DNA from 3 places in the Variovorax humicola genome. Region 2 is predicted to be linked to each of the others. Evidence: predicted binding sites of a transcription regulator. Region 2 holds the regulator's gene; each other region holds the start of a gene.
What was found. The regulator FNR, encoded in region 2, switches genes on or off when oxygen is low (the NO sensors DNR and NnrR bind a similar motif). The targets are predictions, from matches to a motif close to TTGATNNNNATCAA.

Region 1: a site for FNR is predicted at 4,752-4,765, ahead of WKW80_RS16475 (universal stress protein). Genes of this name have one in related genera too.
Region 3: a site for FNR is predicted at 4,287-4,300, ahead of WKW80_RS32545 (cytochrome C). Genes of this name have one in related genera too.

Annotation. Positions count from the first base shown of each region.
Region 1 is NZ_JBBKZV010000009.1:36,751-46,855, reverse strand. Features, by position in the region: gene WKW80_RS16510 (glycoside hydrolase family 75 protein) at 70-711, opposite strand; gene WKW80_RS16505 (hypothetical protein) at 1,010-1,186, opposite strand; gene WKW80_RS16500 (hypothetical protein) at 1,534-1,944, shown strand; partial or broken gene WKW80_RS16495 (histone deacetylase family protein) at 1,967-2,139, opposite strand; gene WKW80_RS16490 (universal stress protein) at 2,316-3,158, shown strand; gene WKW80_RS16485 (NAD(P)H-dependent oxidoreductase) at 3,164-3,742, shown strand; partial or broken gene WKW80_RS16480 (YoaK family protein) at 3,770-4,461, opposite strand; gene WKW80_RS16475 (universal stress protein) at 4,471-4,677, opposite strand; gene WKW80_RS16470 (universal stress protein) at 4,910-5,338, shown strand; gene WKW80_RS16465 (TRAP transporter substrate-binding protein) at 5,440-6,444, opposite strand; gene WKW80_RS16460 (TRAP transporter large permease) at 6,488-7,768, opposite strand; gene WKW80_RS16455 (TRAP transporter small permease) at 7,765-8,325, opposite strand; gene WKW80_RS16450 (type II 3-dehydroquinate dehydratase) at 8,322-8,771, opposite strand; gene WKW80_RS16445 (TRAP transporter substrate-binding protein) at 8,795-9,754, opposite strand; gene WKW80_RS16440 (IclR family transcriptional regulator) at 9,999-10,105, shown strand, end outside.
Region 2 is NZ_JBBKZV010000028.1:55,486-65,590, reverse strand. Features, by position in the region: gene WKW80_RS29105 (trypsin-like peptidase domain-containing protein) at 1-400, opposite strand, end outside; gene WKW80_RS29100 (sulfite exporter TauE/SafE family protein) at 462-1,172, opposite strand; gene hemN (oxygen-independent coproporphyrinogen III oxidase) at 1,172-2,590, opposite strand; gene fnr (fumarate/nitrate reduction transcriptional regulator Fnr) at 2,718-3,437, shown strand; gene WKW80_RS29085 (hypothetical protein) at 3,418-3,684, opposite strand; gene WKW80_RS29080 (FixH family protein) at 3,681-3,965, opposite strand; gene ccoG (cytochrome c oxidase accessory protein CcoG) at 3,983-5,407, opposite strand; gene ccoP (cytochrome-c oxidase, cbb3-type subunit III) at 5,422-6,342, opposite strand; gene WKW80_RS29065 (cbb3-type cytochrome oxidase subunit 3) at 6,355-6,492, opposite strand; gene ccoO (cytochrome-c oxidase, cbb3-type subunit II) at 6,506-7,135, opposite strand; gene ccoN (cytochrome-c oxidase, cbb3-type subunit I) at 7,145-8,584, opposite strand; gene ccoS (cbb3-type cytochrome oxidase assembly protein CcoS) at 8,652-8,789, opposite strand; gene WKW80_RS29045 (heavy metal translocating P-type ATPase) at 8,789-10,105, opposite strand, start outside.
Region 3 is NZ_JBBKZV010000039.1:11,444-21,548, reverse strand. Features, by position in the region: partial or broken gene WKW80_RS32565 (transposase) at 1-108, shown strand, start outside; partial or broken gene WKW80_RS37520 (transposase) at 131-634, opposite strand; gene WKW80_RS32555 (universal stress protein) at 828-1,121, shown strand; gene ppsA (phosphoenolpyruvate synthase) at 1,313-3,748, shown strand; gene WKW80_RS32545 (cytochrome C) at 3,861-4,202, opposite strand; gene WKW80_RS32540 (hypothetical protein) at 4,397-4,825, shown strand; gene WKW80_RS32535 (hypothetical protein) at 4,946-5,176, shown strand; partial or broken gene WKW80_RS32530 (IS1380 family transposase) at 5,417-6,803, opposite strand; gene WKW80_RS32525 (hypothetical protein) at 6,815-7,213, opposite strand; gene WKW80_RS32520 (hypothetical protein) at 7,253-7,756, opposite strand; gene WKW80_RS32515 (adenylate/guanylate cyclase domain-containing protein) at 7,683-8,171, opposite strand; gene WKW80_RS32510 (hypothetical protein) at 8,519-8,992, opposite strand; gene WKW80_RS32505 (hypothetical protein) at 9,203-9,454, shown strand; gene WKW80_RS32500 (ISKra4 family transposase) at 9,585-10,105, shown strand, end outside.

The DNA.
Region 1 (10,105 bases), on a different contig from region 2:
CAGATTTGCCCGGGCCTGGAATCTCCGGCGGAAACGTGGGTTCGAATGGGTCCTCGCCTGTGAGCGCGTTCAAGCAGGCTGCAACTCAAAGCCCGGCGCCGCGGTGCCAGGCCACAACTCATACAGCACCTCGGCCCTTTCGGTGCCACCGTTGCGCGGGCTGCTCGGCATGCCGAGTGCACGGGCCGCGGCGATGCTGAGCTCGCCGATGCGCTGCGCAGGCCCACGGTCGGCGACAACGCAAGCCACGGTCTTGCCGTGCCAGGTCACCTGGGCCTTGCAGCCGCGCACCACGCCCGACGTCTTTTGAACGATGAGTGGCGGCACCACGATATAGGGAACCGTCTCGGCATCCACATAGGCCGCCGGATCGGAGGCGAGCTTGTCTCGGTGACGATACCAAGTCATCGAGGCGATCACTCCGCCCGGAAATATCTTGGGCTCGTTGTCTGTGTCCAGGAGCACGACATCCCGGGCCCAATCGTGGGCGCACACGACCTTGCCACCGCCACTGATTTTCATGCCGCCATTGGCAAGCGCTTCCGAGCCACTGTTGTCCGCCTTGTAGGCGGGCTGATGACCGCTTTGCCCATTGGCGCCATCGGCATCGATGTCAGCGTCCGCCATAAAGTGCACCCGGCCATCTTCGTCCTGCACAATTGTGCAGGTGAATCCCTCCGCCGTGATGATGCCCAATGTCTGACCGGTCATTGGAACTCCTTCAAAGCTGTGCCTGGAATGGATGATTGCATGCCGCCAGGAGCGCTGCGCATGAAATCCGCGCGCAGCACAGCATACGTTGCAACGTGGCTGGTGGCGTCCCCTGTTGGCGGGATGTCGAGGCAGTCGACCGGCGCTATCAAGCCGGCCAACCAGTGCCAAGGAACAGCCGCCCGACACAGTGCGCAAGGCAATTGCCTGCTGGCGACTGGTGTGCAAGCATCGCTCGACTTGAAAGGTGCGTCCAGCGGTCCATGCCCCCGACTTGAGCGATCTTTCGCTTTCGCGGTCAGTACGTGTCGTAGTCCTTGTGGGTCCAGGCGGCGCTGTCGAGCCCGGTCTCCATCAGCATCGTGCTCATGTACTTCACGTCGTGGAAGAAGGGCGCGGGGATGATCTGGGCCAGCGTCTTGCGCTCGACCCAGTCGCCGATACCGCAGAGCTCAAAACCTGCACGTAGGTCCATAACTCGTCCAGCGACATCGCCGAAATCTTCGACGCCGCGAGCGGCAACCGGTTGGAGTTGGCTCTGAGCGCCCGTGATTCGCCGGCGCCTGCATCCCCGAATAGCGGTTTGCGTTGGTGCCGGCGGGAATCGGGATCTGCAAGTCGGGGGTGCGCCACGCCGCGAGTGCCTTGCAAGCGCCGGCGATTCGCGGGAGTTGGATCTTCACCAGCATTGCTGTAATCTCTGCAGCATCAAGCCGCTCGCGGTTGCTGAGCGACCCAAACCGCCGATCGAGAAGCCGCCTTCGCCGGGAAGAACCATGCGAGCAAAACCAGCGCGCGTGCGTCGGGCGCGCCATGAGATCCATGGGTGCCTTTGCCGAGTGCACCTGGCTGATGCGATGGCTGTGGCTGCCCAAACAGGTTGCCAGTAGTTGGGCAATGCCGGCTTTGTCGTCGCGGGCGGCCAAATGGGTCGAAATGGTCACGCGCGGCTTGCGTCATATCAAAACGCGCGACGGCGTTCGCAGGAAGCTCAATCCTCACCCACAGGAGATCACCATGCCCCATGACGACAAGCTCGCATTCCCCGTGCAGGATGGCCTGTTGCACCTGGCTCTCGAGTGGCAGAACGCTTTCGCAGCCCAATTGCTGCAAGCGCAGCAGAATCAGTTCCAGCTCCTGGCCGCCTGGCAGAAGGCAATGGAAGACTCGCAGCGCGACTTGTGGGATCAGTGGATCTGCCGCTTCGGTGGCGGGGTACCGCTCGACGGCTGAGCCTCGCGTACCCGCCGGATCCGTCGCGGCCCATCAGGATCCTGACGTGGGCAGCGACGCTGCGGGCGATCGGCGCCTGCGCGTAGCCGCCCTCCGGGCACGAGACGCCCGGCCACCGGAGTGCCGGTGCGCAATGTCCATGATCCGCCGCGTCACCCAGGCATAGTCACTCTCGACCAATCCGAGGTCGCCCATGTACCTCCGAGTTCGATACGCTCGGCAAAGCCGGGGAACGCGTTGTCGCGATCAGGCTTGGCAACATGGTCGTCGCGGTGGCCGTCGAAGCCTGCGAGGAGATGGCTTGATGCGCATCAAGGCGCAGCGACGTCGCGTGGAAGAACATGGGCGCACCTGAATCAACAGGCGAGACCATGACCTATCCAACCATCCTCGTGCATCTGGATCGCACCGGCGCGTTCTGCCAGCGCGCGGACCTTGCGGCAGGGTGGGCGCAGGCCCATGGGAGCCACCTCGTGGGGCTCATCTCGACCGGTCTCATCGACGGCATCATCCCGGCCGAAGAGATCCTGTCCGGTGCGACCGACTACATCGCGGAGTGCGCGGAGTACCTGCGCCATCGCGCGGAAGCCATCAGCCTTGAATTCCGGGAACTGTTGTCGGCACACGGACCACTGTCGTACGAAGTCCGCCTCATCGACTCCACGACGGTCGACGCGGTCGTCCGGCACGGACGCACGAGCGACCTTGTGGTGCTCGGCCAGCGCGACGACGACGAGGTCAAGGACATCACGACGCGCGACCTGCCGCAACGCGTGGTGATGGAAGTGGGCCGGCCGGTGCTGCTGGTGCCGTACGCAGGCCATTTCGAAGGCGTGCCGAAGAACGTGGCCGTCGCCTGGGATGGTTCGCGCGAGTCGGCGGTCGCGCTGCGGGCCGCGGTGCCGGCGATGCGGCAGGCGTCGAAGGTCACGCTGGTTTCCTGCCGTGCGGTCCATGACGACAGCTCGGAAGAGCGCTTGCTGGTGCCGGACATGCTTGCATTCCTGACGCGGCATGGCGTCCATGCGACGGCCGAAAGCGACGTCACCGAGATCGGCGTCGGGGATGCGCTGCTGTCGCGCCTGTCCGACCTCGGTGCCGACCTGCTGGTGATGGGTGGCTACGGGCATTCGCGCTTCCGCGAACTGATGCTGGGCGGCGTCACGCGGCAGATCCTGGCGCAGATGACGGTGCCGGTGCTGATGACCCACTGACGGCCATGCGAGTCCTGATCATCCAGGGGCACCCGGACGGCTGCGCGCAGCACTTCTGCCATGCGCTCGCCGATGCCTATGCCGAAGGCGCGCGCAGTGCCGGGCACGAGGTCGAACGGGTCGACATCGGGATGCTGGATTTCGCCTTCCTGCGCAGCCAGGAGGAATGGAAGCATGCCGCCTTGCCGCCCGCATTGGCCGATGCGCAAGCGGCCATCGCCCGGGCGGAGCACCTGGTCATCGTTTATCCGCTGTGGCTGGGTGGGATGCCCGCGGCCCTCAAGGGCTTCCTCGAGCAGGTGATGCGTCCGGGGTTCGCGGTTCCGGCGGACGGGCCGAACCTCCGGGCGAAGCTGCTCGCCGGGCGCAGCGCGCGCGTGGTCGTCACCATGGGAATGCCGGCCCTGGTCTACCGCTGGTACTTCCTGGCCCACGGCCTGCGTCTGCTCAAGCGCAACATCCTCGGCCTCATCGGCATCGCGCCGGTGCGCGACGCGATCGTCGGCTCGGTGGAGAACCTCACGCGCAAGCAGAGGATCGTCTGGCTGCGGCGCTTGCGGACATGGGGGCGGGCGGCCGTCTGAAACGACTCCTGCACCGGGGCGCGATCCTCACCGTTGCGCTTCGCGGGCCGCATCGCCGGTCAAGCGGTCCACCAAGGCTCTGGCACGCGCAGCATCCCGCAGCAGCGGCGGCACCGACAGGCCGAGCAGCAGGGCCGCCAGCGGCACCACGAACACGAAGCCCACATGCTTGAACCCCAGCGCGCCGGTGATGCCGCCCAGCACGAACATCGCGACGAGTCCACCGGCGATGCCCATGCGCTGGCGGTTGCGCCGGACCTGCAGCCGTGACGGAGCATGGTTGCTGCGGGCCCAGTAGAGCCACTTGCCCAGTTCCATGCCCAGGTCGGTGATGTTGCCCGTCATGTGCGTGGTGCGCACGCTGCCGCCCGAGGTCTTGGACGCGACGGCATTTTGCAGGCCCATGACCAGCAGCAAGGGCAGGGCGTAGACGCTGTGCAGGCGGTGCCTGCGGCTCCAGTTCACGAGCACTGCGCAACTGCCGGCGCCGACCATGAACGCGAGGATGGCGCCAAACGCATTGAGCACCAGCGTCGTGCTTCCCAGCACCAGCCCTCCGCGACCTGGGAGGCGAAGCCTGTCATGTGCGAGGTGTACATGTGCAGTACGAGAAAGCCGCCCGCGTTGTTGGCGCCCGCGTTGAACGCGAGCAGAAGACCCAGGCCGGCGTTGGTCGAAGGCGCGCGATGGCGGTTCGTGAGCAGGAACAGTCTGCGCATCGGGTCCGGTCAGGACTCGGCCGCGGCCACCGGGGCGTCGCGCACCAGCAGCACCGGTACCGGCGCACCGCGGAGCACGGCCTCGGCGCCGCTGCCGAACAGCAGCCGCCCGACGCCGTGGCGCCCGTGCGTGCCCAGCACGATGATGTCCGCCGGCCATTTGCTCGCCTGCGCCGCGACCAGCTCAGCCATCTTGCCGGTGAAGCCGCTGTGCAAGACCGACTCGGATTCGACGCCCGCGGCGCGGGCGCGTTACCGCCACGAGTCCGGAGCGACAGCCGTGCGCAGCCTTGATCGGCGTCAAGCGCGGACGGCGGCGTACCTTGCAAAATGGTTGCACGCGGAAATTCAAGCGCGCCAGCGTCGCGCACAACCTGAAAGGTGATTGCATGCACGACCTGCGACCTACCCTTGTTCACCAAAGCTCCTTGACGGGAGCGGTGCGACCATGAAGATACTTGTCGGCACCGATGGCTCGAAGCACGCGCTGCGTGCGGTCAAGTACGCGGCCGGGCTCGCGCGCGACGTGCGCTCGTCCCCGAACAGGATCACGCTCATCAGCGTCCATGACGACACCGGCCTGCGCCACGCCAAAGCGTTCGTGGGCGCCGCCGAAGTCAGCGACTATCTGCGCGAACTCAGCGAGAAGGAACTCAGGCCGGCCGTGCGGTGGCTGAAATCGACGGGCATCGATTACGACATCGAGATCCGCACCGGGCACGTGGCCGGCGCGATCGTCGACTGCGCCAAAGCAGGGAAGTTCGACCTGATCGTGCTGGGGTCGAAGGGCCGCAGCGCAGTGGCCGACCTGCTGCTGGGTTCGGTCGTGCAGCGCGTGCTGGCGACCTCGCCGCAGCCTGTGATGGTCGTCAAGTAGAGCGGTGGGCGGCCGTCCTGCCGGCCCGCTGTCTCACTTCAATGTCACCATCGTCAGCTCCGACGCCAATGCCGCGCTCGAACAGGTCCATTGAACGACAACTACCTGCGTACCTTGGCTATCTCGGCCATCAGTTCCTTCACGGTCGCTTCGCCGATCGACGCGGTGTACTTGTCGATCACAGGCTTCACCTTCTCGCGCAGCTTGGCGACCTCGGTCGGTGGCAGTTCGGTCACGGTCATGCCCGCCTGCTTGAGCGCTTCGAGCGCGCTGTCGGCCGCGCCGCGCGAAGCCTGGCGCTGGAAGGTGGTCGCTTCCGAGGCCGAGTCGGAGATGATTTTCTTCTCCTGGTCGCTCATCGTGTCCCAGGTCTTCTTGCTGACGATCAGGGCTTGCGGGTTGTAGATGTGGCGTGTCTGCGTCACGTACTTCTGCACTTCCGCGAACTTGGACGACAGGATCACCGTGTTCGGATTTTCCTGGCCGTCGACTGCCTTCTGGTCAAGCGCCGAATAGAGCTCGGGGAAAGGCAGCGGCGTCGCATTGGCGCCGAGGGTGTTGAACAGGTCGACGTAAATGGGCGACTGGATTACGCGGATCTTCAAGCCCGCGATGTCATCGGCCTTGGCAATCGGGCGTTTGCTGTTGGTGACGTTGCGAAAGCCGAGGTCCCAGTAGCCGAGGCCGTGCAGCCCTTTGTCTTCCAGCGTGCCGAACAGTTTCTGGCCGAACGGGCCATCGGTCACGGCATCGGCCTCCTGCCCATTGTTGAACAGGAACGGAAAGTCGTAGACCGCGAATTCCTTGACCTGCGCGCTGAGGATGCCAGCGTTCAGCACCGTGATCTCGACCGTGCCGCCCTGCAGGGCCGACACCGTTTGGAGGTCGCCGCCGAGCGCGCCGCCGGGGAACAGCTTGACCGTGATCTTGCCGTCCGACTTCGCAGATACGAGGTCGGCGAACTTCTGCGCGCCCTGCGCCTGCGGATGGCCGGTCTGGTTCTGGAACGCGAACTTCAGGGTGCGTTCCTTCACCTGCGCCCCTGCGCCAGCCATGGCCAGTACTGCGGCGGCGGCGACGAGGGTCTTCCAGATGCGACTTTTCATGATGTGTTTCCTATCGTCTTGAGTGAAGCGAACGCGGGCCTTCTCAGCCGCTGAAAAATCTGGCCGGCCCTGTGACCAGCCAAGGGAACAGCACCATCACGAACATGATCAGGAACTCCGCGATCATGAAAGGCACCACGCCTTTGGTGACGTCGTCCATCGAGATGCGGCCCACGCCGGCCACCACGTTGAGCACGGTGCCCACGGGCGGCGTGACCAGGCCGATGGAGTTGTTGATGATGAACAGCACGCCGAAGTAGACGGGGTCGATGCCGGCCGCCTTCACGATCGGCATCAGCACCGGCGTGAGGATCAGGATGGTGGGCGTCATGTCCATCGCCGTACCCACGATCATCACCAGCACCATGATCGCGAACATCAGCAGGATCTTGTTGCCCATGAAAGGCTGCAGGAGGCCGACCACTTTCGACGGCAGGTCGGCCACGGTGATCAACCATGCGCTCACCATCGCAGCGGCGATGAGGAACATCACGATCGCACTGGTCTTCGCCGCACTGACGAAGATGCCGTACAGGTCCTTCCAGGTGAGCTCTCGATAGATCACGATCGACACGAAAAGCGCATACACGGCCGCGACCACCGCCGCTTCGGTCGGCGTGAAGACACCCATGCGCAAGCCCACCAGGATGATCACCGGCAGGAACAGCGCCCACAGCGCGTGGCGGAACGCGCGCATGATTTCGACGCCCGACTTGCGTGGCGGCGGGATGATCTTTTCGCGACGCACCAGCCAGGCCCACGTCACCCACAGCGCGGCGCCGATCAGCAGGCCGGGCGCGATGGCCGCAAGGAACAGCTTCGAGATCGAGACGTTGGCCGCGACGCCAAAGATCACCAGGCCGATGCTCGGCGGAATGACCGGGCCGATCACACCGGTGGCCGCGATGAGACCACCGGCGCGTGCCTTGTCGTGCCCTGCACTGACCATCATCGGCAGCAACAGCGCCGTCAGCGCCGCAGCATCTGCAACGGCCGAACCCGAGAGCGCCGAGAGCAGGCAGCCGGCCAGGATGGTCACATAGCCGAGACCGCCCTTCACATGGCCCACCAGCGCCATCGCGAAATTGACGATGCGCTTCGACAACCCTCCGACGTTCATGATCTCGCCGGCCAGCATGAAGAAGGGAACCGCCAGCAACGGAAAGCTGTCGGCGCCGCCGATGACGTTCTGCGCAAGAATCTGCGCGTCGAACAGGTCGAGGTGCCACATCAGCGCCACCCCACTCGCGAGCAGCGAGAACGCGATCGGGATGCCCATGGCCATTGCCAGGAGCAGCGAACCCACGAAGACGAAGACGGTCATTTCCTGGCCCCGGGTTCATGCGCCGAGCCGAGGATCTGCTGAAGCTGCACCGCTTCCTCGGATTCCTGGATCATGACGAGGTCTTCATCGGCGACCTGGCCGGTGAGGATGCGAATCAGGTCGAGCGCCAGCAGCCCGGCAGCGAGCACCGCGAACACGATGCCAACGCCGTAGACGATGGCCATCGATGCGCCCGTGACCGGCGCGGTCACATCCCAGTTGATGCGCGTTTGCGCCAGGCTGCCCCGGAACAGCAACCACACGATGTAGAGCATCACCACGTGGCCGGCCACCGCGCAAGCCTTCTTGCCGATCGGCGGCAGCATTTGCACGACCATGTCCATGCCGAGGTGACCATGCTCTTTCAGCGCGACCAGTGCGCCAAGGAACGTGACCCAGATGAACAACCAGCGCGAGACTTCCTCCGACACGGTGATGCCCGAGTTGAAGCCGTAGCGCAGCACCACGTTGCCGAACACCAGCACCACCATCAGCGCGAGGAACAGGGCGATGACAGCCTCGACGACCTTGCAGCCTCGGTCGATCCAGCGGCTCATGCTGCGGCTTCGCTTTCACGCAGCATCTCGACCAGCCCGCGCAATGCGGCAAGGTACGACACCGGCCCGAGTCCCTGCACCGTGCCTTTGACGGCCGGAGAGATGATCGAATGCGCGCGCCATGCCTCGCGCGCCGCGATGTTGGACATGTGCACCTCCAGCATCGGGAAGGGCATGGCCTTGATCGCGTCGTGCAGCGGCACGCCATGCTGCGTGAGGCCGGCCGGGTTGACCAGCGCGCCTTGCGCTTCGTCGATGTTCCTGTGCAGGAAGTCGATCAGGTCGCCTTCGTGGTTCGACTGGATGACGTCGAGCGTCACGCCGAGTTCGGCGGCCAGCTTGTCGAGCCGCGCGTTGATCTCGGCCAGCGTCGTATGGCCGTAGATGTGCGGCTCGCGACGCCCGAAAAGATTGAGGTTCGGTCCGTGCAGAACGAGGATCTTCATGGGATGCCTTGTCGGATGTGAACTCACTTGCGGATGCGTGCAAGTTCGTCGTAATAAAGCTTCACCATTGCGGGGTCATAGCTGGCGGCGAACTTGTCGATCACCGGCTTGGCAATCTGGCGCATGCGGGCCTGCTCGGTGGAACTCACGTCGTTGAACTGCATGCCCTTGGCCTGCAGTTCGCCCACCGACTTCTGCGCGGCGGCGCGGCTCACCTGGCGCTGGTAGCCGCGTGTCTCGTTGGCGGCTTCGTTCATCCATTTCTGCTCGGTGGGCGAGAGCGTGTCCCAGAACTTCCTGCTGACCAGCACGATGTTGGCCGCGTAGACGTGGTTGGTGGCGCTCAGGAACTTCTGCACCTCGAACATCTTGTTCGACAGGATCACCGAGTACGGGTTCTCCTGGCCGTCGACCGCCTTCGATTCGAGCGCGCCGTACAACTCGGCGAACGGCATCGGAACCGGATTGGCCCTGAATGCCTTGAAGGTGTCGAGGAACACCGGATTCGGGATCACGCGGATCTTCAAGCCATCGAGGTCTTCGGCCTTGGTGATGGGGCGCTTGCTGTTGGTCACGTTGCGGAAGCCCAGGTCCCAGTAGCCCAACGCGACCAGACCTTTTTCCGGCAGCTTGGCAATCAGCGCCTGGCCCAGCGGGCCATCCAGCAGCGCATCGGCCTGCGTGAAGGTGCTCACCGCAAACGGAAAGTCGATCAGGCCGAACTCCTTGACGATGCCCGCAAGCGAGGTCGTGGCCGGCGCCGACATCTGTTGCACGCCGCCCTGCAGCGCGGACTGCTGCTGCAGTTCGTTGCCCAGTTGCGAGGCCGGGTACTCCTGTACCTTCATCTTGCCGCCGCTCTTGGCGGCCAGCAGTTCCGCAAAGCGCTTCACGCCGAAGCTCACTGGATGGTCGGCATTGTTGAGGTGGCCGAAGCGGATCACACGATCCTGCGCATCCTGCGCGAAGGCCGAGGCGGCCATGGCAATGGCGATGCCGGCGACGGCCAGCGAACGAAGAAAAAGAGCGCTCAACACAGACTCCAGTCGGGTATGAAATCGGAGGGCAAGGCGCGTTGTTGGCAACGGCCGGATGCCCAATGCGGCGCGATGTTATGAAAATCTGGAAAAGGTTTCCATAAGTGAAAACACTTTACCGAGTGCAGGTACAGTGGCACTTCAGTACGATGATGAGGCCCGTGGACCGGGCGCCTTCGGGGCCATGACAATGAGCGCAATACTTGAACGCAGCTTCAAAATAATGGAGCACCTTGCCGAGCATCCGGAAGGTCGGCAACTGTCTGCATTGGCGACCGATCTCGGCATGCCGCTGAG
Region 2 (10,105 bases):
CGATGCTGGCCCTGAAGCCTCGCCCGTCGGCGAGCCGTGCGGTGACGTCGTGCGCGCCGGCCACGGCATGCGCGCTGGTCACGATGAAGCCGTCCTGCCGGATGACGATGCCGGACGCGGTGCTGCGCCCGACGGACGGCGCTCCTTGCGTGCGCCATGGCTCGCCGGCGACACCTGCGCTGTCCGCTTCATCGTCGCTGGCCTGCCCGACGCTCCACCCCACGTCCACGCCGCTCGCGACCAGCGTCACGACCGATGGGGCTTCGCGCGCGGCGGCCGCCACGAAGTCCACGGCGCGGCCATCGGCGCGCTCGAGGCATGACGCGTCCATCGCTCCGGCATGGGCGACCCACGCCATGGCGACGATGGCCAGCAAGCCGTGTGCGGGCATTGGTTTCATACGCGAATCGTCGCGCCCGCAAACTCCATTGCCATTGCGCTGGCGCAAGGCAAGCGCTTGTTCACCGGCACCAGTCGCTGATGCGCTGCCCGAGGTCCATCCACAACGCGTCCAGCGCCATCAAGGCGAGCAGCACACCGGCGATGCGCGCGCCCCACCGTTCGCGCGCAGGGCCAAGCCTGCGTCCCAGTCCCTGGCAGGCCCATGGTGCGGCAGCCAGCGAAAGGCCGCTGCCCAAAGCGAACAACGTCATCGCCATGGCGCCGTCCAGCGCCCCATTGCCAAGGCTGGCGAGCGCCAATGCCGAATAGAGCAAGCCGCAGGGCATCAGGACCCAAAGCGCACCCGTGGCCAGGACGCCGAAAACGGAGCGCGTGAGCGGCCGCACCCGCAGCGCCATCGCCTTGCCGAAGCGGTGCGCCCACGCTGGCTGACGCCCTTGCGCCACCAGCGCGACGCCCCACGCCAGCGTCGCCGCGTGCAACAGGATCCACAGGGGTTTCAGGGCGGCCACATGCGTGCTTGCAAGCGCGAGCGATTGCGTCGCCAGGGCCGCTGCCGCGCCGGCCAATGCATAGCTTGCGACGCGGCCCGCATGGAACGCCAGGGTCGTGGAAAGGCCTTGGGCGACGGCCGTGCCACCGCGTGCGGTTTCGAACGGCGCGCGCACCAGCCGTATCACCCCCGCCGTCGGCGCGCCGCACATGGCTACGCAGTGCGGGCCTCCGGCAAGGCCCATCACCAGTGCGGCAGTCGCCAGGCCGCCTTGCATCACACGATGCGCGAATAGCGCGTGCGGGTCCGATCGGCCTGCAGATAGCGGTCGAACACCATGGCGATGGCGCGCACGAAGAACCAACCCAGCGGCGTGACCTCCAACGCGTGGTCGCTCAGCCGCACCAGGCCGTGGGCAATCAGCGGTCCGAGCGCCGCGAACTCCGGGGCGAAGTGGTCGCGGAAGTCGATCAGGTGGGCCTGCCCCAGCGCTTCGAAGTCGAGATGTCCCTGGCACATCAGCGCCATGATCACCGCGCGGCGCAGCAGGTCGTCGCGCGTCAGCGCCAGGCCACGCACCACCGGCAGGCGTCGCTGGTCGAGATGGTCGTAGTACTCCTCGAGCGACTTCGCGTTCTGGCTGTAGGTCGCGCCGATGCGGCCAATGGCAGAGACGCCCAGCGCCACCAGGTCGCAATCCGGTTGCGTGCTGTAGCCCTGGAAGTTGCGGTGCAGGCGGCCTTGCCGCTTTGCGACGGCCAGTGCGTCATCGGGCAAGGCAAAGTGATCCATGCCGATGTAGACATAGCCTGCGGCGCTGAACAGCGCGATCGACCGCGCCAGCATCTGCACCTTGTCCGCGGCGACGGGGAGCTGCGCTACGTGAATGCGCCGCTGTGCCTTGAACCGGTCGGGCAGATGCGCATACGCATAGAGGGCGATGCGGTCGGGCCGCAACTCCGCGACCTGATCGAGCGTGCGCTCGAACGACTCCACGGTCTGAAGCGGCAAGCCATAGATCAGGTCGATATTGACCGACTTGAAGCCCAGTTGCCGCGCTATCGACATGAGCTCGAAGACCTGCGCGGCCGGCTGGACGCGATGGATCGCCTTTTGCACCTCGGGGTCGAAATCCTGCACGCCGAAGCTCAAGCGGTTGAAGCCCAGCGCCGACAGGCTCGCAAGTCGCTCGGCGTCGACGGTGCGCGGGTCGATCTCGATGGACCGCTCGCAATCCGGCGTGAAGGTGAAGGCACCCTGCAGCATGTCCATCAGCCGGGCCAGTTGCGCGTCGTCGAGAAAGGTCGGCGAGCCGCCGCCCAGGTGCAATTGACTCACCAGCGCGCCGCGGCCCAGTTGCGCCGTCTGCAGTTCGATTTCACGCGCCAGGTAGTCGAGGTACTCTGCCGCCCGCTCGTGATGGCGCGTCACGATCTTGTTGCAGGCGCAGAAGTAGCACAGCGACTCGCAGAACGGCACGTGGACATAGAGCGACAAGGGCAGCGCACGGGCGCCGGCACTGCGGCGCTGGCGCAATGCCTGCGCGTAGTCCGCCGCGTCGAAGGCCTCGACGAATCGATCGGCCGTGGGGTAGGAGGTGTAGCGCGGACCGGCGATCTCGAAGCGCCGCAGCATTGCGACCGAGGGCAGCAATTGGGGAACGTGCGACTCGGCGGGTGGGCAGATGAAAGACATCGTGTGACTCGCGCATTGCATTGAAGGAAATTCAATGTGCCCTGGATGTCGGTTGCATGCCTTGACCTGCATCAAGCCGATCGCAGGTAGTGCCCGCCAGAATTTGCGCAATCGACAAAGACTGCCCATGACCATCACCCACAACATCAAGGTCGCCTGCTCCAACTGCAATCTGCGAGAGCTCTGCATGCCCGCCGGGCTGGAGCCCGACGAACTCCTGCGCATCGATGGCCTGGTCAAGACGCGGCGCAAGCTGCGCCGGCGCGAGACGCTGTTCCACAACGGCGAGCGCTTCACCGCGCTGTATGCCATTCGCACGGGCGTGTTCAAGACCCGCGTGGCCAGCGACGACGGCCGCGACCAGGTCACCGGTTTCCAGATGGCCGGGGAGATCATGGGCCTGGACGGCATCGTCAACGAGCATCACAACTGCGATGCGGTTGCGCTCGAGGATTCGGAGGTCTGCGTCATCCCCTTCGAGCGCGTCGAAGCGCTGTCGCGCGAAGTGCCGGCGCTGCAGCGCCACGTGCACCGGATCATGAGCCGCGAGATCGTGCGCGAGAACGGCGTGATGCTGCTGCTCGGCAGCATGCGCGCGGAGGAGCGGCTCGCCGCCTTCCTGCTCAACCTCGTGCAGAGATTGCACGCGCGCGGCTTCTCGCGCTCCGAGGTGATCCTGCGCATGACGCGCGAGGAGATCGGCAGCTATCTCGGCCTGAAGCTGGAAACCATCAGCCGGACGCTGTCGAAGTTCGTGGAGGACGGCATCGTCGAGGTACAGCACCGCAACCTGCGCATCCTCGATTCGCAGGCCCTGCAGCGCATCGTCAATCCGCCCGGGCGTTGATGCGGCGCAGCGTGCCTTCGTCCTCGGGCGGCACCGTGGCCAGCGCCAGCGTGAGCGCACACGAGGCCGCGGACATCGCCCAGAAGACAAGGAAGCTCGTGGTGTAGATCGCCTGCCGCGAATAACCCAGGCCTTCCGCTCCCCATCGCAGATCCGAAGGGTCGACAAGGGCGAACACCACCACTTCCATGAGGCTCGCCAGCAGGAAGGCGGGCCACAGGATCGAGATCCACTTGCGCGCGCTCATGGCTTGGCGATGCGCGATGGCACCGGAATGTCCCCGGCCGGCGTCATCGCATGATTGCGGGCCGTCTGCGCCGGCATCAAACCCTTGTCGGCCAGGGTACGGTTGATCTCGACGCCCTTGCGGTAGTAGTCCTCCTCGACCACCGAGTCGCTGGTGTGAATGGCAATCCAGGCGGAGCCAACGCTCGCGATGACCACGGCCGCCGGCAGGCCGATGACCAGCCATACCAGCGGGAAGCGCCACCACGGTAGCGAGGTGGATGGTTCGGTCGCTGTCGTCATGCTTTGTCCTTTCGGGTTCATCGGGGCACCAGGAACACGGCCTTCTCGGAAACATGGGCGCGTCCATCCGCGGAGCGCACTTCGAAGTGCACCGTGTGCGATCCGGCCGGGGCCTTGTCGGCGGGCAACTGCAGGCGGACCGCCACCCAGCGCGACTGGGCCGACTCCACTTCCACGACTTCGGCGGATGCCACGTGCAGCCCATCCAGCCCGTTGGCCTCGATGCGGTAGGTCTGCTGCTCTTCGGTGGCGTTCATGATCTGCAGGCGATAGACGTTCTCGAGTTGGCCGCCCTCGACGATGCGGGCCAACGCGCCGCGGTCGCGCACGACATCGACCTTCAGCGGCATCCGCAGCACCAGGCTCGCGAGCAGGCCGATGCCGAGGACCAGCAGCACGCCGCCATAGATCAACACACGCGGGCGGAACACCCGGCGCCAGACCTGCGCCGACGACCATCCGTTCGCCAGCCCGTTCTCGGTCGCGTATCGGATCAGCCCGCGCGGCAGGGCCATGCGGTCCATCACGGTGTTGCAGCCGTCGACGCACAGCCCGCAGCCGATGCATTCGTACTGCAGCCCTTCGCGGATGTCGATGCCGGTCGGGCAGACCTGCACGCACAGCGAGCAGTCGATGCAGTCGCCCAATCCCAGCGCCCTTCCCTCCTGCCCCTTGGCGCGGACGCCGCGAGGCTCGCCGCGTGCGAGGTCATAGCTGACGATCAGGGTGTCGCGATCGAACATCGCGCTCTGGAACCTCGCATAGGGGCACATGTACTTGCACACCTGCTCGCGCATGAAGCCGGCATTGCCGTAGGTCGCGAAGCCATAGAAGATGACCCAGAACACCTCCCACGAGCCCATGCGCGTCTGCAGGAATTCCAGGCCGAGTTCACGGATCGGCGTGAAGTAGCCGACGAAGGTGAAGCCGGTCCACATCGCGATGCAAAGCCATACGACGTGCTTGAACCACTTCTTCACCAACTTCTCCAGCGAGAAAGGTTCGCCGTCGAGCCGCATGCGCGCGATGCGGTTGCCCTCGACCTTCTGCTCGACCCACATGAACATTTCCGTGTAGACCGTCTGCGGGCAGGTGTAGCCGCACCACAGCCGGCCCGCCACCGCGGTGAACAGGAACAGCGACAGGGCCGACAGCACCAGCAGGCCCGACAGATAGATCAGGTCCTGCGGATAGAGCACCAGCCCGAAGATGTAGAAGCGGCGCGCAGCCAGGTCGAAGAGCAGCGACTGGCGTCCGCCCCACTGGATCCACGGCATCGCATAGAAGAACAACTGCGTGGCGAAGACCATGGCCCAGCGCCAGCGCGCGAAGTTGCCGCGCACGGTGCGCGGGTAGATCTTCTTCGACGCCTCGTACAGGCCGGTGGACTCGACCGCCGGCACGATGGGAATGAACTTTCGCGGTTGCGCGGAGCCTGGCATGGCCTCTCCCGGTTTCAGGGCGCGGGCTTGGCCTGCGGCTTGTTCGACAGGCCCCAGACGTACGACGCCACCACCTTGATCTGCGCCTCGGTCAGCCGCCCTTCCTGCGCGGGCATCACGTTGTGCTTGCCGCCGTTGATCATCGCGACGATGGCGTCCTGGCCGAAGCCGTGCAGCCACACGTTGTCGTTGAGCGCGGGCGCGCCGAGGGCCTGGTTACCGACGCCGCCGATGCCATGGCACGCGGCGCAGGCCGTGAACTTCGACTTGCCGAGGCCGGCGCGCACCGAGTCGGTCGAGTTGCCCGACAGGCTCAGCACGTACTGGGCTAGGTTCCTCACTTCGTCAGGTGTCCCGACCACAGCGGCCATCGGCGGCATCTCGCCGGTGCGGCCCTTGGTGATCGTCTCGACGATCTTGTCGGGCGCGCCGCCATGCAGCCAGTCGGTATCGGTCAGGTTCGGGAAGCCCTTGCTCCCGCGCGCGTCGGAGCCATGGCATTGCGCGCAGTTGTTCATGAAGATCCGCTCGCCGATCGCCATGCCCTTCGGATCGCCCGCAATGGCCTCGACAGGCATCGACGTATACGCGGCGTAGATCGGGGCCAGTTCCTTGTCGGCCTGCGCGACCTCGGCCTGGTACTGGCCGGTGGCGCTCCATCCGAGCTTGCCGTCGAAGCTGCCCAGGCCGGGGAAGAAGGCGAGGTAGGCGAAGCCGAACAGGATGGTGATGACGAACAGGCCCATCCACCACAACGGCAGCGGGTTGTTCGCCTCGCGCAGGTCTTCGTCCCAGACGTGGCCGGTGGTGTTGTCGTCGCTTGGCACCACGCGCTTGCGCGCGGTCAGCCACAGCAGCAGCGCGCAGGCAAGGATGCTCACCACGGAAGCAGCGGCAACGTAGTTGGCCCAGAAGTCGTTGATGAAATCGTTCATGGCACGCTCCTCTCAGTCCTGCTCGAACGGAAGCTGTGCGGCCTCTTCGAAGCGGCGCGTGTTGCGCCGCGAGAAGGTCCAGGCCAGGATGCCCATGAAGACGAGGAAGCAGGCGACGGTGGCGGCGATGCGCAAGGTGGTGAGGTCCACGGCTCTGGCTCCTTTACTTGAGCGCGAGGCCCAGGGATTGCAGGTAGGCGACGGTGGCATCCATCTCGGTCTTGCCTTCGACGTCCTTGGCGGCCGATGCGATTTCCTCGTCGGTGTAGGGCACGCCGACGCGGCGCAGCGCCCGCATGTGCGCCGGCAGCGAGGCGGCGTCGACGATGTTCTTCTCCAGCCACGAATAGGCCGGCATGTTCGACTCGGGCACCAGGTCGCGCGGGTTGTTCAGGTGGATGCGCTGCCACTCGTCGCTGTACTTGCCGCCGACGCGCTGCAGGTCGGGCCCGGTTCGCTTGCTGCCCCACTGGAACGGGTGGTCGTAGACGAACTCGCCCGCCACCGAGTAGTGGCCGTAGCGCAGCGTCTCCGAGCGGAACGGGCGGATCATCTGCGAGTGGCAGCCATAGCAGCCCTCGCGCTGGTAGACGTCGCGCCCCGCGAGCTGCAGGGCCGTGTAGGGCTTGAGGCCCTTGATCGGCTCGGTGGTCGACTTCTGGAAGAACAGCGGCACGATCTCCACCGCGCCGCCGATGGCAACGACCAGCAGGATCAGCACGATCATCAGGAGGTTGTTGGTTTCGACCTTCTCGTGGGTGAAACCGGTGGCCTGGTTCGAATTCGAAGGCATGGCGTTTCCTCAGGCGTGGGCGGCTGCGAGTGGTGGAATCTGTGCGCGGGCGGAGATGCCTGAGATCGCCGTCATCCAGACGTTCCAGGCCATCACCAGCATCCCGCCCAGGTAGAGCAGGCCGCCGAGCAGGCGCACCACGTAGAAGGGAAAGGTCGCCTTGACGCTTTCGACGAAGGTGTAGGTCAGCGTGCCGTCGGCATTGATGGAGCGCCACATGATCCCCTGCATGACGCCGGCGATCCACATCGCGGCGATGTAGAGCACGACGCCGATGGTGGCCGTCCAGAAGTGCACTTCGATAGCCCGCACGCTGTACATCGCGGTGCGGCCGTACATGCGCGGAATCAGGTAGTAGAGCGAGCCCATCGAGATGAAGCCGACCCAGCCGAGCGCTCCCGAATGCACGTGGGCGATGCCCCAGTCGGTGTAGTGGCTGAGCGCGTTGACGGTCTTGATCGACATCATCGGACCCTCGAAGGTCGCCATGCCGTAGAACGACAGCGCCACGATGAGGAAGCGCAGGATCGGGTCGGTGCGCAGCTTGTACCAGGCGCCCGAGAGCGTCATCACGCCATTGATCATCCCGCCCCAGCTCGGCGCGAGCAGGATCAGCGAGAACACCATGCCCAGCGATTGCGTCCAGTCGGGCAAGGCGGTGTAGTGCAGGTGGTGCGGGCCTGCCCACATGTAGGTGAAGATCAGCGCCCAGAAGTGCACGATCGACAACCGGTATGAATACACCGGCCGCTCGGCCTGCTTGGGGATGTAGTAGTACATCATCCCGAGGAAGCCGGCGGTGAGGAAGAAGCCCACCGCGTTATGGCCGTACCACCACTGAACCATCGCGTCCTGCACGCCGGCGTACATCGAGTAGCTCTTCATCCAGCCGGCCGGCATCGACATGCCGTTGACGATGTGCAGCAGGGCCACCGCGATGATGAAGGCGCCGTAGAACCAGTTGGCCACGTAGATGTGGCGAACCTTGCGCGTGCCGACGGTGCCGAAGAACACGATGGCATAGGCCACCCAGACCACCGCGATCAGGATCGAGATCGGCCATTCGAGCTCGGCGTATTCCTTGCCGCGCGTGAAGCCCATCGGCAAGCTGATGGCCGCGGCGACGATCACCGCCTGCCAACCCCAGAACACGAAGGAGGCCAGCTTCGGCGCGAAGAGCCGGACCTGGCAGGTGCGCTGCACGACATGGAAACTTGTCGCCATCAAGGCACAGCCGCCAAAGGCGAAGATCACCGCGTTGGTGTGCAGCGGCCGCAGCCGGCCATAGCTCAGCCAGGGGATGCCGAGGTTGAGATCCGGCCACGCGAGCTGTGATGCGATGACCACGCCTACCAGCATGCCGACAACGCCCCAGAACACCGACATGAGCGCAAATTGCCGCACCACGGTGTCGTCGTAGACCGCTGCGGGTGGATTCGAGGATTGCATCGCGGGCCCTTCATTCTTTGAATGCGGCCAGTGTCCGGGCGCGCGTTGCGCGGCATCTTGATGCAGATCAATCCTCGCGCAGAATGCGCTGGCCTTCGGGCTCGACGTCCTCGAACTGGCCACGGTCCACGGCCCACCAGAGGGCGATGAGGATCAGCAGCACCAGCACGACGGAGAACGGGATGAGCAGGAAGAGGATGTCCATCAATGCCCCGCTTCGCCTTTGCGACCCGCCAGCCGCGCCGCGTTGACCACGACCACGAGGGAGCTCGCCGCCATGCCCAGGCCGGCCAGCCATGCGGGCAGCCATCCGGCGGCCGCCAGCGGCACGCACAGCGCGTTGTAGCCGGCGGCCCACCAGAGGTTTTGCCGGACCACGCGCATCGTGCGCCTGCCTTGCGCGACCGCCACGCCGATCACGCCGAGCTCGCCGCCCATCACGATGAAGTCGGCCCTCGCCTTCGTCAGCGGCACGGCATTGCCGAAAGCAAACGAAGCGTCGGCCCGCGCCAGCACCGGGCCGTCGTTCAAGCCATCGCCCACCATCGCGACGCCGTGGCCCTTGTCCTGCAGCGCCCTCATGAAAAGCAGCTTGCCTTCGGGTGTGCAATCGCCCTTCACGCTCCCGATGCCGGTTCGCTGCGCAACGGCGCCCGCGGCGGCTGCGCGATCGCCGGAGAGGAGGTGAACGGCCAGCCCCTGCGACTGCAGCGCGGCCACCGCCTTCGCCGCGTCGTCCCGCACGTTCTCCTCCAGCACGAAACTCGCCCTCCATCCTTGCTCGTCGCTCAAATGGACCTGCGGCGCGTCCGCATCCAGGGGCGGAACACCGCAAAAGGCTGCGGATCCCAGCAGCATGCGGCGCGTGTCCGCGCCATCCAACCCTTCGTCGATCATGCGCGCCTCGACACCCATGCCGGCGTACTCGATCACCTGCAAGGTCTTCCAGGTCGACGGCGAATGCGGCGCGGCATGCCACGCGTCGACGACCGCACGTGCTGCGGGATGGAGCGACTGCGCTGCAATCGCAGCGGCGCACTCCAGGGCCGCTGCGGTCGGCGTGCCCGGCCGGCAGTGCACGCGGACGACGCGCGGCGTGTCGACCGTGAGCGTGCCCGTCTTGTCGAACACCACCGTGTCGACCGATGCCAGTCCCTCCAGCGCCTGCAGGTTGCGCACCATCACACCGCGCCGGGCCAGCATGCCGGCGCTCGCCAGCATCGCCGCCGGCGTGGCCAGCGAGAGCGCGCAGGGGCAGGTCACGATCAGCACGGCCACGGCAACCATCAATGCCTTGCCGGGGTCGACGGACCACCAGAGCCCGGCGGCCAGTGAGGCCGCGCACAGCACGAACAGCAGGAACGGCCGCGCCGCGCGATCGGCCATGGAGGCGAGCCGCGGTTTGTGCATCGAAGCGTTCTCCATGAGCGCCACGATCTGTGCGAAGCGCGTTCCCTGCCCCACTGATTCGACACGCACCAGCACCGTCGACGACAGGTTGTGGCTGCCCGCCAGCACGCG
Region 3 (10,105 bases), on a different contig from region 2:
AAGACCTCACGAAGACGGTGTTCGAAGGAACCAACGCCCCTTGCCGAGCGAGGGTCTCTGATGCGCGCGTGCACCATCGTGGATGCGACCATCTTCGCGGCGCCGAATTTCCACGTCGTCATGCGTGCCCCTAGCCCGAACTTGCATGGAGGAACACGCTGCCTGGTGAGTGATGCGAGGCCCAGCAAAACTCGCACGCAGCGCGTGTTGCGCAAGAATCACCGTCCCCATCTTGATGATCCGCACGCAGATCGCGGCGTGGTGGCGCGCTCCAGCTCGCCGCCCCTCAAGGCGAGTTCGCGAAGGCGCTGCATCTACATATAGGTCAATGCTGAAGCAGCAAGCGCAGCTGCTTGGCCGCAAAGCGGTGGCAACTCGCTCGCGTGCCGAACAGGTCAAACTTCGCCTCCTTGATGCGGTTCTCGGCTTCGCCCCGGGCACAGTGCAAGCGCTCAACAGCTGTGCAGCGCCGTCGTCGAGATCGGTCACCACGAAGCACGGGTTGTTGCCTTGTGCACCGTGCTCCAGCCGCGCGTGCACGCGCCGCTCGATGTTCCAGCTGTCGGCCGCGTCGGCGAACTCGCCGCAGACGCTGCTTGGTGCCAGTGCGTTTGTGCTCGTCGGCGAGCATTCGCCTCGGCGTATTGCACGATGGCGCAAGGTCTCATATCAGAAACCCGATACGAACTCACGCGCCTCTGACGCAACGAATCGACGTTCGCAAACTACGCGAACAGCCAGCGCAGAAAGCAGGAGGTTGATCCAGCGCAACGTCCCACACGGATGAGCATACTAGCCTTCGACATCATCCCATCCAGGGAACCATCATGAAGACCCAATGGACCCTCGTCGCCGATGCCGCATCGGCCCCGGGGCGTGACTCTCGCGAACTTAGCGACAAGGAACTCAAGCCGGCCGGCGGTTGCCGAAGGCCTTTGGCATCGCCTATAACATGGAGATCCGCAACAGGCCAAGTGGCGCAAGAGACCATCAAATGCGCGAACAAAGGCATGTTCAACCTGATCGTGCCGGGCTCCAAAGGCCGCGGCGCGGCGGCCGAGCTGTTGCTAGGCCCGGTCGCGCAGAAGGTACTGGTGCGAAACAGCCAGTCGTCGTGCTGAAGTGATGCTTCCAGCAGCCAAAGCAAAGGAGTGCTCCATGTACCAGCGAATTCTTGTTCCTGTCGACGGCAGCGCGATTCGCATCTCGCCGGTGCCCGTGCTGCTCGTTCGTGCTGCGAGGCAGGCCGGCAAGGAATGAGCAGCGCACGACCGAGCCGCGTCGCATACCGCAAAACGTCGAGGAAACGCCAATGGCCCCGCAAGCAACCTTCATCCGCTGGTTTTCCGAGCTGGGCGCCGAGAACGTGCCGACCGTGGGCGGCAAGAACGCATCGCTCGGAGAGATGTATCGCGCGCTCACCCCGCACGGTGTGCGTGTGCCCAACGGCTTCGCCATCACCGCAGAGGCCTATTACCGAACGCTCGAGCAGGCCGACGCGTTGCCGCGCTTGAGGGACGTACTGGCCGGCCTCGATGTGAATGACGTCGATGATCTCGCGCGGCGCGCGCGGCGCGCGCGGGAGATCATCTACGCCGCCGCCCTCCCCGATGCGTTGACGGCCGAGATCTGCGCTGCCTATGCGCGATTACGTGAAGAGTTCGGCGCCGACATGACGGTGGCGGTGCGCAGTTCCGCCACTGCGGAAGACCTCCCGGACGCCAGCTTCGCCGGCCAGCACGAGAGCTTTCTGAACATTTCCGGCGAGGTCCGGCTGCTGGACGCCGTGCGCCTGTGCTTTGCCAGCCTGTTCAAGGACCGCGCCATTGCCTACCGCGTCGACAACGGCTTTGATCACCTCAAGATTCTCCAGTCAGTGTGCGTGATGCAGATGGTGCGCTCTGACCGGGCCGCCAGTGGCGTCATGTTCACGCTCGACACCGACAGCGGATTTCGCGACGTCGTGTTCATCACCGGGGCGTACGGCCTCGGGGAGAACGTCGTTCAGGGCACGGTGGACCCCGACGAGTTCTATGTCTTCAAGCCCACGCTGAAACAGGGCCATCGCGCGGTGCTCAGGCGCAAGCTGGGCGGCAAGGAGGCACGGCTGGTGTATTCGAAAGGGGCCGGTCGGGAAACTACCTGCAACCTGCCGACGCCGCCGGAAGATCGGGCCCGGTACTGCATCGACGACGCAGACGTGTTGGCACTGGCGGACGCCGCCGTGGTCATCGAGGACCACTACAGCCGACTTGCGGGCCAGCCGACGCCGATGGACATCGAATGGGCCAAGGACGGCCTGGACGGGCACATCTACATCGTACAGGCCCGCCCTGAGACGGTGGCGTCGCGCAAGCCGCTGACCTGCGTCGACGAGTACCACATAGATGCGCCTGCCGCTCCCCTTGTCAGGGGCCGGGCCGTCGGCTCGACGATCGCAGCTGGCAAGGCGCGCGTCGTGACCGATGTGATCGCACTCGGCCAGTTCCAGCCCGGCGAAGTGCTGGTTGCCGACACCACGATGCCCGATTGGGGAACGGTGATGAAAATTGCGGCAGCCGTCGTCACCAACCGCGGCGGTCGTACCTGCCATGCGGCCATCGTCGCCCGCGAAATCGGCATACCTGCCGTCGTCGGGTGCGACAATGCGACGGCCAGCATCCGCACCGGCGACGAGGTCACCGTGTCCTGTGCCCAGGGCGCCGAAGGCCGCGTCTATGCGGGCGCAGTGCCATTCGAGAAGACGCGTGTCGACTTGTCGACACTTGCGCGTCCGCAGACCCGGTTGATGGTCAACTTGGGCAATCCTGATAGTGCGTTCCAGACGGCGCTCCTGCCCAACGACGGTGTCGGCCTGGCGCGCATGGAGTTCATCGTGGCCGAACACATCAAGGTTCATCCGATGGCGCTGGTGCATCCCGAGAAGATCGACGACGCGGGTGTGCGCGCCGAAATCGCTCGCTTGACGCGGTCCTTCGAGCGGTCGGCCGACTACTTCGTGCGCGAACTGTCCGAAGGCGTTGGCATGATCGCCGCGGCCTTCTATCCAAAGCCGGTGATCGTGCGCATGTCCGACTTCAAGACCAACGAGTACGCCAGCCTGCTCGGCGGCGGCTGGTTCGAACCGAAGGAAGAGAACCCGATGATCGGCTTTCGCGGCGCCTCGCGCTACACGCACCCGGCCTATTCAGAGGGCTTCGCTCTCGAATGCGCCGCCATGAAGCGGGTACGCGAAGACATGGGAATGACGAACGTGAAGCTGATGATTCCGTTTTGCAGGCGCATCAAGGAGGCCGAGGATGTGCTCGAAGCGATGGCTGCCCATGGCTTGCGTCGCGGTGTCGATGGCCTCGACATCTACGTGATGTGCGAGATTCCAAACAACGTGATCCAGATCGACGCCTTTGCACGGCTATTCGACGGCTTTTCGATCGGCTCCAACGACCTGACGCAATTGGTGCTGGGCGTGGACCGCGACTCGCGCATCGTGGCCTTCGACTTCGACGAGCGTGACGACGGCGTCAAGGCCATGATCCGCCAAACCATTGAGGGTGCGCGTCGAAACGGCCGACATGTCGGAATCTGTGGTCAGGCACCGTCGGACTACCCGGAGGTCGCCGCGTACCTGGTCGAGCTCGGCATTGATGCGATGAGCGTGACGCCGGACACGCTGATCAAGATCACGCGTGACGTGCTCGCCGTCGAACAGCGGCTGGGACGTTCGCCCCGCGCCATTGCAACCACCTGAACTAAACACGACATCATGAAGAAGCGCCAGACTACGCGATGCTCACGGAACGCGAGCCCGAGCAGCCCGATCGCGAGCAGGATGGACCACGGGTGGCGCTTCCCCCAGTCATTCATGGCAGGGACCCGGGACGCCGGCTTGCCGTCGGCATCAGGACCACGGGCGGGCCGGACGGCGACCTGAAACCATAGAAGCTTTCATTGAGGTGGCGTGTCACCGCCACGATGTCCTCGTCGCTCCATTCGAGCGATGCCGCGGCCTGCCAGCGAACGACTTGCGCTTGCAGGCTGTTCCAGTCTGTGGCGAGCCTGCGCTCGCGCCAGTGCACCTGCGTCGTATGGCACGCAATGCAATGCGTTGCGTACAGGAGTTCGCCGCGCGACTGGGCCCCTGCCGAAACACCGGACAGTAACGAGGCGGCGAGAACACAGGCTGGCAGGGGTCGAATGAACATGCGACGGCTCCTCTTTGAAATCGCCGCAACCGGAAAGCCGCCGACGACAGGAGCACAGCATCGCGCGGCTACCCGGCCGGCACCTTGATGCAGAGAAACGTTGCACGAGTTTGATCCCGCGCAAGGTGTGGCGCTCGCCGGCTGCAAGAATTTCCACAACGCAGCACGTGCAACGTCAAGAAGGAGGTCCAATCATGAATTCGCTGGCCGCTTCGAACCATGTCCATTCCCACATTCCGTATGGACGCGCCCAATGTCTCGCCGCCCTGTCGGGCATTGCCGCGGAGATGGATTCGTCGCTGGAACAAGCACGCCGGCTGGGTGCCGAGCGTTGCCTGAAGTCCTTGCGTGCAATCCTCGTTCCTTTCGATCTCGGCCGCCATGAAGTCCGCATCCATGCGAGGGCGGACTCGACCTGCCTGAGCGTAAATCTGCGCCAGGACAATCAATGCGGAAGGCTGGTGAGCGACATCCGAGGCGACAGTCTCCTGCTGGATGTCTTGCAGGAGATCGACGATTTCCTGTATGCGCATGAGGATTGGGTCCAGTATCTCGATGGCGCCGTTCTCAATATGCCGGCGGGCTCGGAGCAGGCACCGGCACGATTTAGCGGAACCCGCTGATGACGCTGCGGCGCCCCTCGCGCCAAGAAGGCGCACCATAGTGCGCTGGGCTTACGGGGTGTTGCGGATTGGATGCCGGCCCTCATGCATGCAGCAAAGGAGCCGTCTTGGACATTCCCCGTGAAGCCGACAGGCACGGTATCGACATCGACCGTATCGCGCGGATCGCCGCGGATCAGACGCGACGAAGGCGTGGCGCCCGTTCTGGTGGCACTGGGCGGGTCGCGAGACGACGGACTGCTGATGGCGCTGGGCATGACGGCTGGCGTCGGCTCGCTCGCTTTCTCGGCCATTGTCATTGCCGGCCTGGTGAAGATCGGCAGCCAGGTCGTTGCGCCGTTGCACTTCTGAAATCGACTGCGCGACGCACGTGGCCCAACCCTGACTTACATCAAGAAACGTGGTTGGACCTTCGATGGTTTAGGCGGTTGAGTAACGCTTCAACTTTGGCATATCCAATGCCGCGTAGGGTGGGGGCGTCCATTCCATTACTTCACGCAATCCAAGAACCTGAATCCGTGAGCCGAAATGCTCTCGGGGGCAATTGGGGCTACTCTGTGACGGACGTAGACGCGCAATTCGAAGCCCGCGTCATGGCAGTGCCGAGAGTTCTGCGTGCAGCCGCTGGAAGGCCTTGGCCGCGCGATCGTTGGCACCGAGCCCGAGGATGAGGCGCCGGCCATGCTCGATGAGGCGACCGGCGCGGTAGATGAGTTCCTGCATCACGGTCTTGAGGCGCCTGCGCTTGGCCGCATGGCGCACCGGTGCATCGGGCCCCAGCAGCCCGGCCTGTCCCATCAGGCGCAGGATGCTCATGGCCAACGCCGCGAGTTCGCACACCAGATAGTTTGTATCGAACTTGCCCGAGGGCAGTCGCTCCAGGTCGAGGTCGGTCTTGAACTCGGAATGGAACTGCTCGTGCGTGCCGTGGTCGGCATACAGCGCGATGATGGCCTTCGCATCGAACTGTTTGGCGCCCAGGCTGGTGGTCCAGCCGTCCAGCGTGAGCTTGGGCTCGATCAGCAACTGGCCCTTCATCGATGGTGCGCTCAGTCAGACGCAGCACCCGGCGCAGCGGCCGCTCGATGCCCTCGATGTGCAGCGCCTGTTCCCACAGCGTCACGCGCTTGCCATCCCGCGGGTGTTCCCAGAGCGTGGTGGCGTCGGCCTCAAGCCGCTCGGCCAGCGCTGCCACATCGGTCGTGCGTGGGTTCCACTTGATCAGCCAGTCCACCGCTGGCATCCCCGGCACGCCGGCCCGGTTGTACGAATCGATCTCACGCATCAGCGCCGCGGAGTCGAAGCCAGAGTCCAGCCGCGCCAGGATCGGTGCCTTCGGCCCTGCCGCGCTCAGGCGTTGCGCCATCGGGAGCACACGCTCAAAGTTGAATTGCGTCTCCGACGCCGAGTGCTGCACGCCCGGGCGCAGCGCCAACTCCAGGCAGAACCCGTGCGAGCCCAGATACGCGGCCAACGGACAGTAGCCATCGACCCCGCTGTAGGTGCGCCCCACGCCGTCCTTGGCGGTGTCGCCGTTGTCCATCGTGAACGTATCGACATCCAGCGCGAGCCAGCCGCACGGCAAGACGCCATAGTCGAGCCGCACGCCGGACAGCAGCGTCTCGATCAACGGGGGCAGGAAGTCAAACAGGTCGCCCGCGCGTGCATCCATGCGCTGGCGCAGCGTCGGGCTGGAGGGCAGCAGCTTGATACCCAGCGCCTGCTTGAAGAAGGCATCGCCGCGGAAGTTCTCGATCGCGTCGAAGTCGCTCTTGCCCTGCACCAACAGACCCAGGTAGCTGCGCAGGATGTCGCTGTTGGCAACGCCATTCTTCACGGGCAAGGCGCTGTCGATGCGCTTGAACACCGAGGCGAGTCGGTTCAGATGATGTGCGACCAACGCCAGGCCGGCCACCGGGTGAGGTCGTAGTCGAGTTGCTTGACGATGAAGGGGCGCATTTCGAAGAATCAGACGCATTTGAAACAGCGTCATCGACGCCTCGCACTCGTCTCGCGTTTACCGAAATCACATCGCATCGGCCTCACCCGCAGGGTGATCGCGCGCAATGCTTCCTCGTATCGAAACCCAATCACTGTCACGCCCTGGACGCGGTAGCCGAGTGTGGCCAGTGCATATGCCGCGAAGGCCAGGGTCATGGGATTGTCCCGGTGGTCCGCAAGGGCCTCGTCTGCCAAGCGCAGCCCGGTTCTCACGTCCTGAGCGTCCCCTTGACCGTCGATCACGCGGTGCATGCACGCAAATGCCCCGAACGCTTTCGCCAACGAATAGCGCGGGTCCAACTGCAGCGCGCGATCGAGCAACAAAGACGCTTCATCCTTCTGTGCCTTGCTCGCGCCTGGCAGGATCCCAGGCAGCGCGCGCAGCACAAGATCGTAGGCCTGCAGATTGCTGGTGGGTTTTACTCTCTAGAGTTCGATCTCGGCGCGCTCCACGCTGGGCACAATTGCCCACACCACGTTCTCGGTGATGCGATCCTGCAGATCGAACACATTCTCCAGCGCGCCATCGAAGCTGTCGGCCCAGATGTGACTGCCGCTCTCGGCTTCGATCAACTGGCCGCTGATTCGGATCTGGCTGCCCGCCTTGCGTACGCTTCCTTCGAGCACGTAGCGCACCCCGAGTTCGCGCCCCACCTGCTTGATGTCCACGGCCCGGCCCTTGTAGACAAAGCTCGAGTTGCGGGCGATAACGAAGAACTGCCCCGTGCGCGCGAGGGCCGTGGTGATGTCCTCGACCATGCCGTCGGCAAAATACTCCTGCTCCGGGTCGCGGGTTATGTTGGTGAAGGGCAGCACCGCGATCGAGCGGCGGTCTGCCAGCGCGTGCGCTGGCGATTTAACCGCGGCGGCAGGCGCAACCTGCCCATCGCGCGCCGCATAGACTACGACACGAAACAGCGGGCTCGGCAATGTTCTTCACCGCCTGTTCGCCCATGTCTTCGGACTGCAGCGCAAGCCGGTTGCTGACCTGGTCGCGCACTGCTTGCGACGCGCAGATGCCTCCGGCGGCGGCGAGCGACTCCAGCCGCGCAGCGATGTTGACGCCGTCGCCGTAGATGCCATCGGAATCGGCCAGCACGTCGCCGAGGTTGACGCCGATCCGGTAGCGCATGCGCCGCGATTCGGGCAGGCCAGAGTTGGCTTCTTCCATTGCACGCTGGACGTTGACCGCACATTGCACTGCGCTCACAACGGAGGCAAATTCGGTCAGCATCGAATCTCCGGGTGCGTTGACGATGCGCCCGCCAGCGGCTTCGACGTGGACGGCGATCAGCGCCCGGCGTTCGGTCAACGCCCACACCGTCGCCTGGTCATCCTCCTGCATCAGTCGGCTTTAGCCGACCACATCGGCTGCGATGACCGCTGCGAGCCTGCGTTCGCCGTTTGACCGCTCCATCGCGTTCCTTATGATCGATGGATGTTACCGACTCACCGGCGCGATGGATAGGGATCGAGTCGGGTCACGGAATACCGGTCCCAAGTTGATCAGACGGTCGGGCGGCTCCGTTGTGGCGCGAGCTCGAACTAATCTGGCGGACGAGATGAGGCTGTGCGACGACCGTCTTACGCTGCATGGCGGGCGCCCAGCAGCCCTAAAGCGGGCGACAGCAATGGGCCCACTACGGTCTTCTGAGATTCCCGATAGCGGCCGTTGACGGCCGGGGCAACTCATCAGTTTCGCCATTCAAGCGACGACCAATCTTCACCAGAGGAGTTGCTGAGAATTTTGAGCAGCGTGCCTTGAAGGCTACCCCGTCGGTCGAATGAGGCCCACAACGTCATTCGACCCATTCGACGTGCGGCGCAACTGCAGTTGAGCACTACTTGCATCAACGCTTCCTCCAGCGCACTTCTATCTACGTTCCACGCGGGGCAATCTCTGTCGACTTCCACAACAACCTCAATGCGCTTATCAAGGGTATGCCTGAAAAGGTCGGCTAGGGAGCACAAGAATGGTAATACCTCGACGCGCTCAGGAACCAATGTTCGGCGCCCAGCGATGGAAAGCAGCACAGCAGTGACCAAATCTTCATCTCGCACGCCCAGCCAAAGTTCGGAGGCTGCCGCAACACCCCCCGGCATCGGGATGGCTGCGTTGGACGCGACATGCTCGCCCAAAAGATATGAAGGCTGTTGCGTTGACATGTGCGCCGATCATGAAAAAGACACTTCTAGCCCAGGCCAGAGACCTTGGTCTGTACGCTGGCGCACACATCGGAATTCCTTTCCTCGGTGCCGCGTAAGGGAGAGCGCCATTTTGGATGAGGCCGCCATCACAGAGATGACGTTTCGTTATTTATGGCCCCGGTGGGGCAGGCAGTGCGCGCAGGTGAAAATGACTTGGCGGTAAAGAGAATGGTCGACGGCGTCAGCGGGCGACCTGGCTACTTTGACGCGCAGCCGGCTGCTTTACAGAGGATCCAACTCGACAGTGCTCGCTCGATGGGCGTGTACTTTGAGGAAAAGAACGTCCCACAGATTAGCTGCGAGCAGTTGTCGAAAATTACGCGGCCGGTGCTGATCGTGCGCGGCGAGCGGTCTCGGCCTTTCTTCACCGTCATGGCCGACGCGGCTGCCCGATGCTGGGTGGAGGCAAACTCGTCGTAGTGCCCGGCCAAAACCACATGAGAGTGTGCAAAAGTGTGGGAGGCTGCGAGCCCCGCGGCCTTGCTTCGACTTGCTCTCAAGGCGGCCGTCTTCGCTACTCTGGCGGTTATCGACCCGTCGGAGGTAAACCATGCGCTTGATCATTGAGGCTCGAATTGCTGAGGCCGCCGACATCGGCGACGCAGTGGACGGTGCGGTAACGTTGGCCGTTCTCGAGCGTCGCGACCGCAGTCTTGCCAAGTTGGGCCTCACCCTTGCTGAAGGCCGTGCTCTACTGGCCCGGGTCCAAGACGTAATGGTCTCGCAGCAGGTCGACGAGTGGATGGCGGGCGAGACGAACTGCTGCCGGTGCGGTACGTTGCTCAGCCACAAGGACAGTCGCAGCATTGTGGTGCGGACCGTGTATGGCAACGTGGCCGTCAGGAGCCCGAGACTGTGGTCGTGTCCCTGCCGTGCGGCGCCGGGGACAGCACGCAGCTCCGTGAGTCCCCTTTGCAAGGCGCTGCCCAGGCGGGTGACACCGGAACTGGAATACCTTCAGGTGGAATGGGCTGCCCATCTGCCCTACCGGCAGGCCACAGCACTGCTCAAGGAGGTCCTTCCAATCGACAAGCAGATCTCGTTCAGCGGCACACGGGAACGGGTTCATGC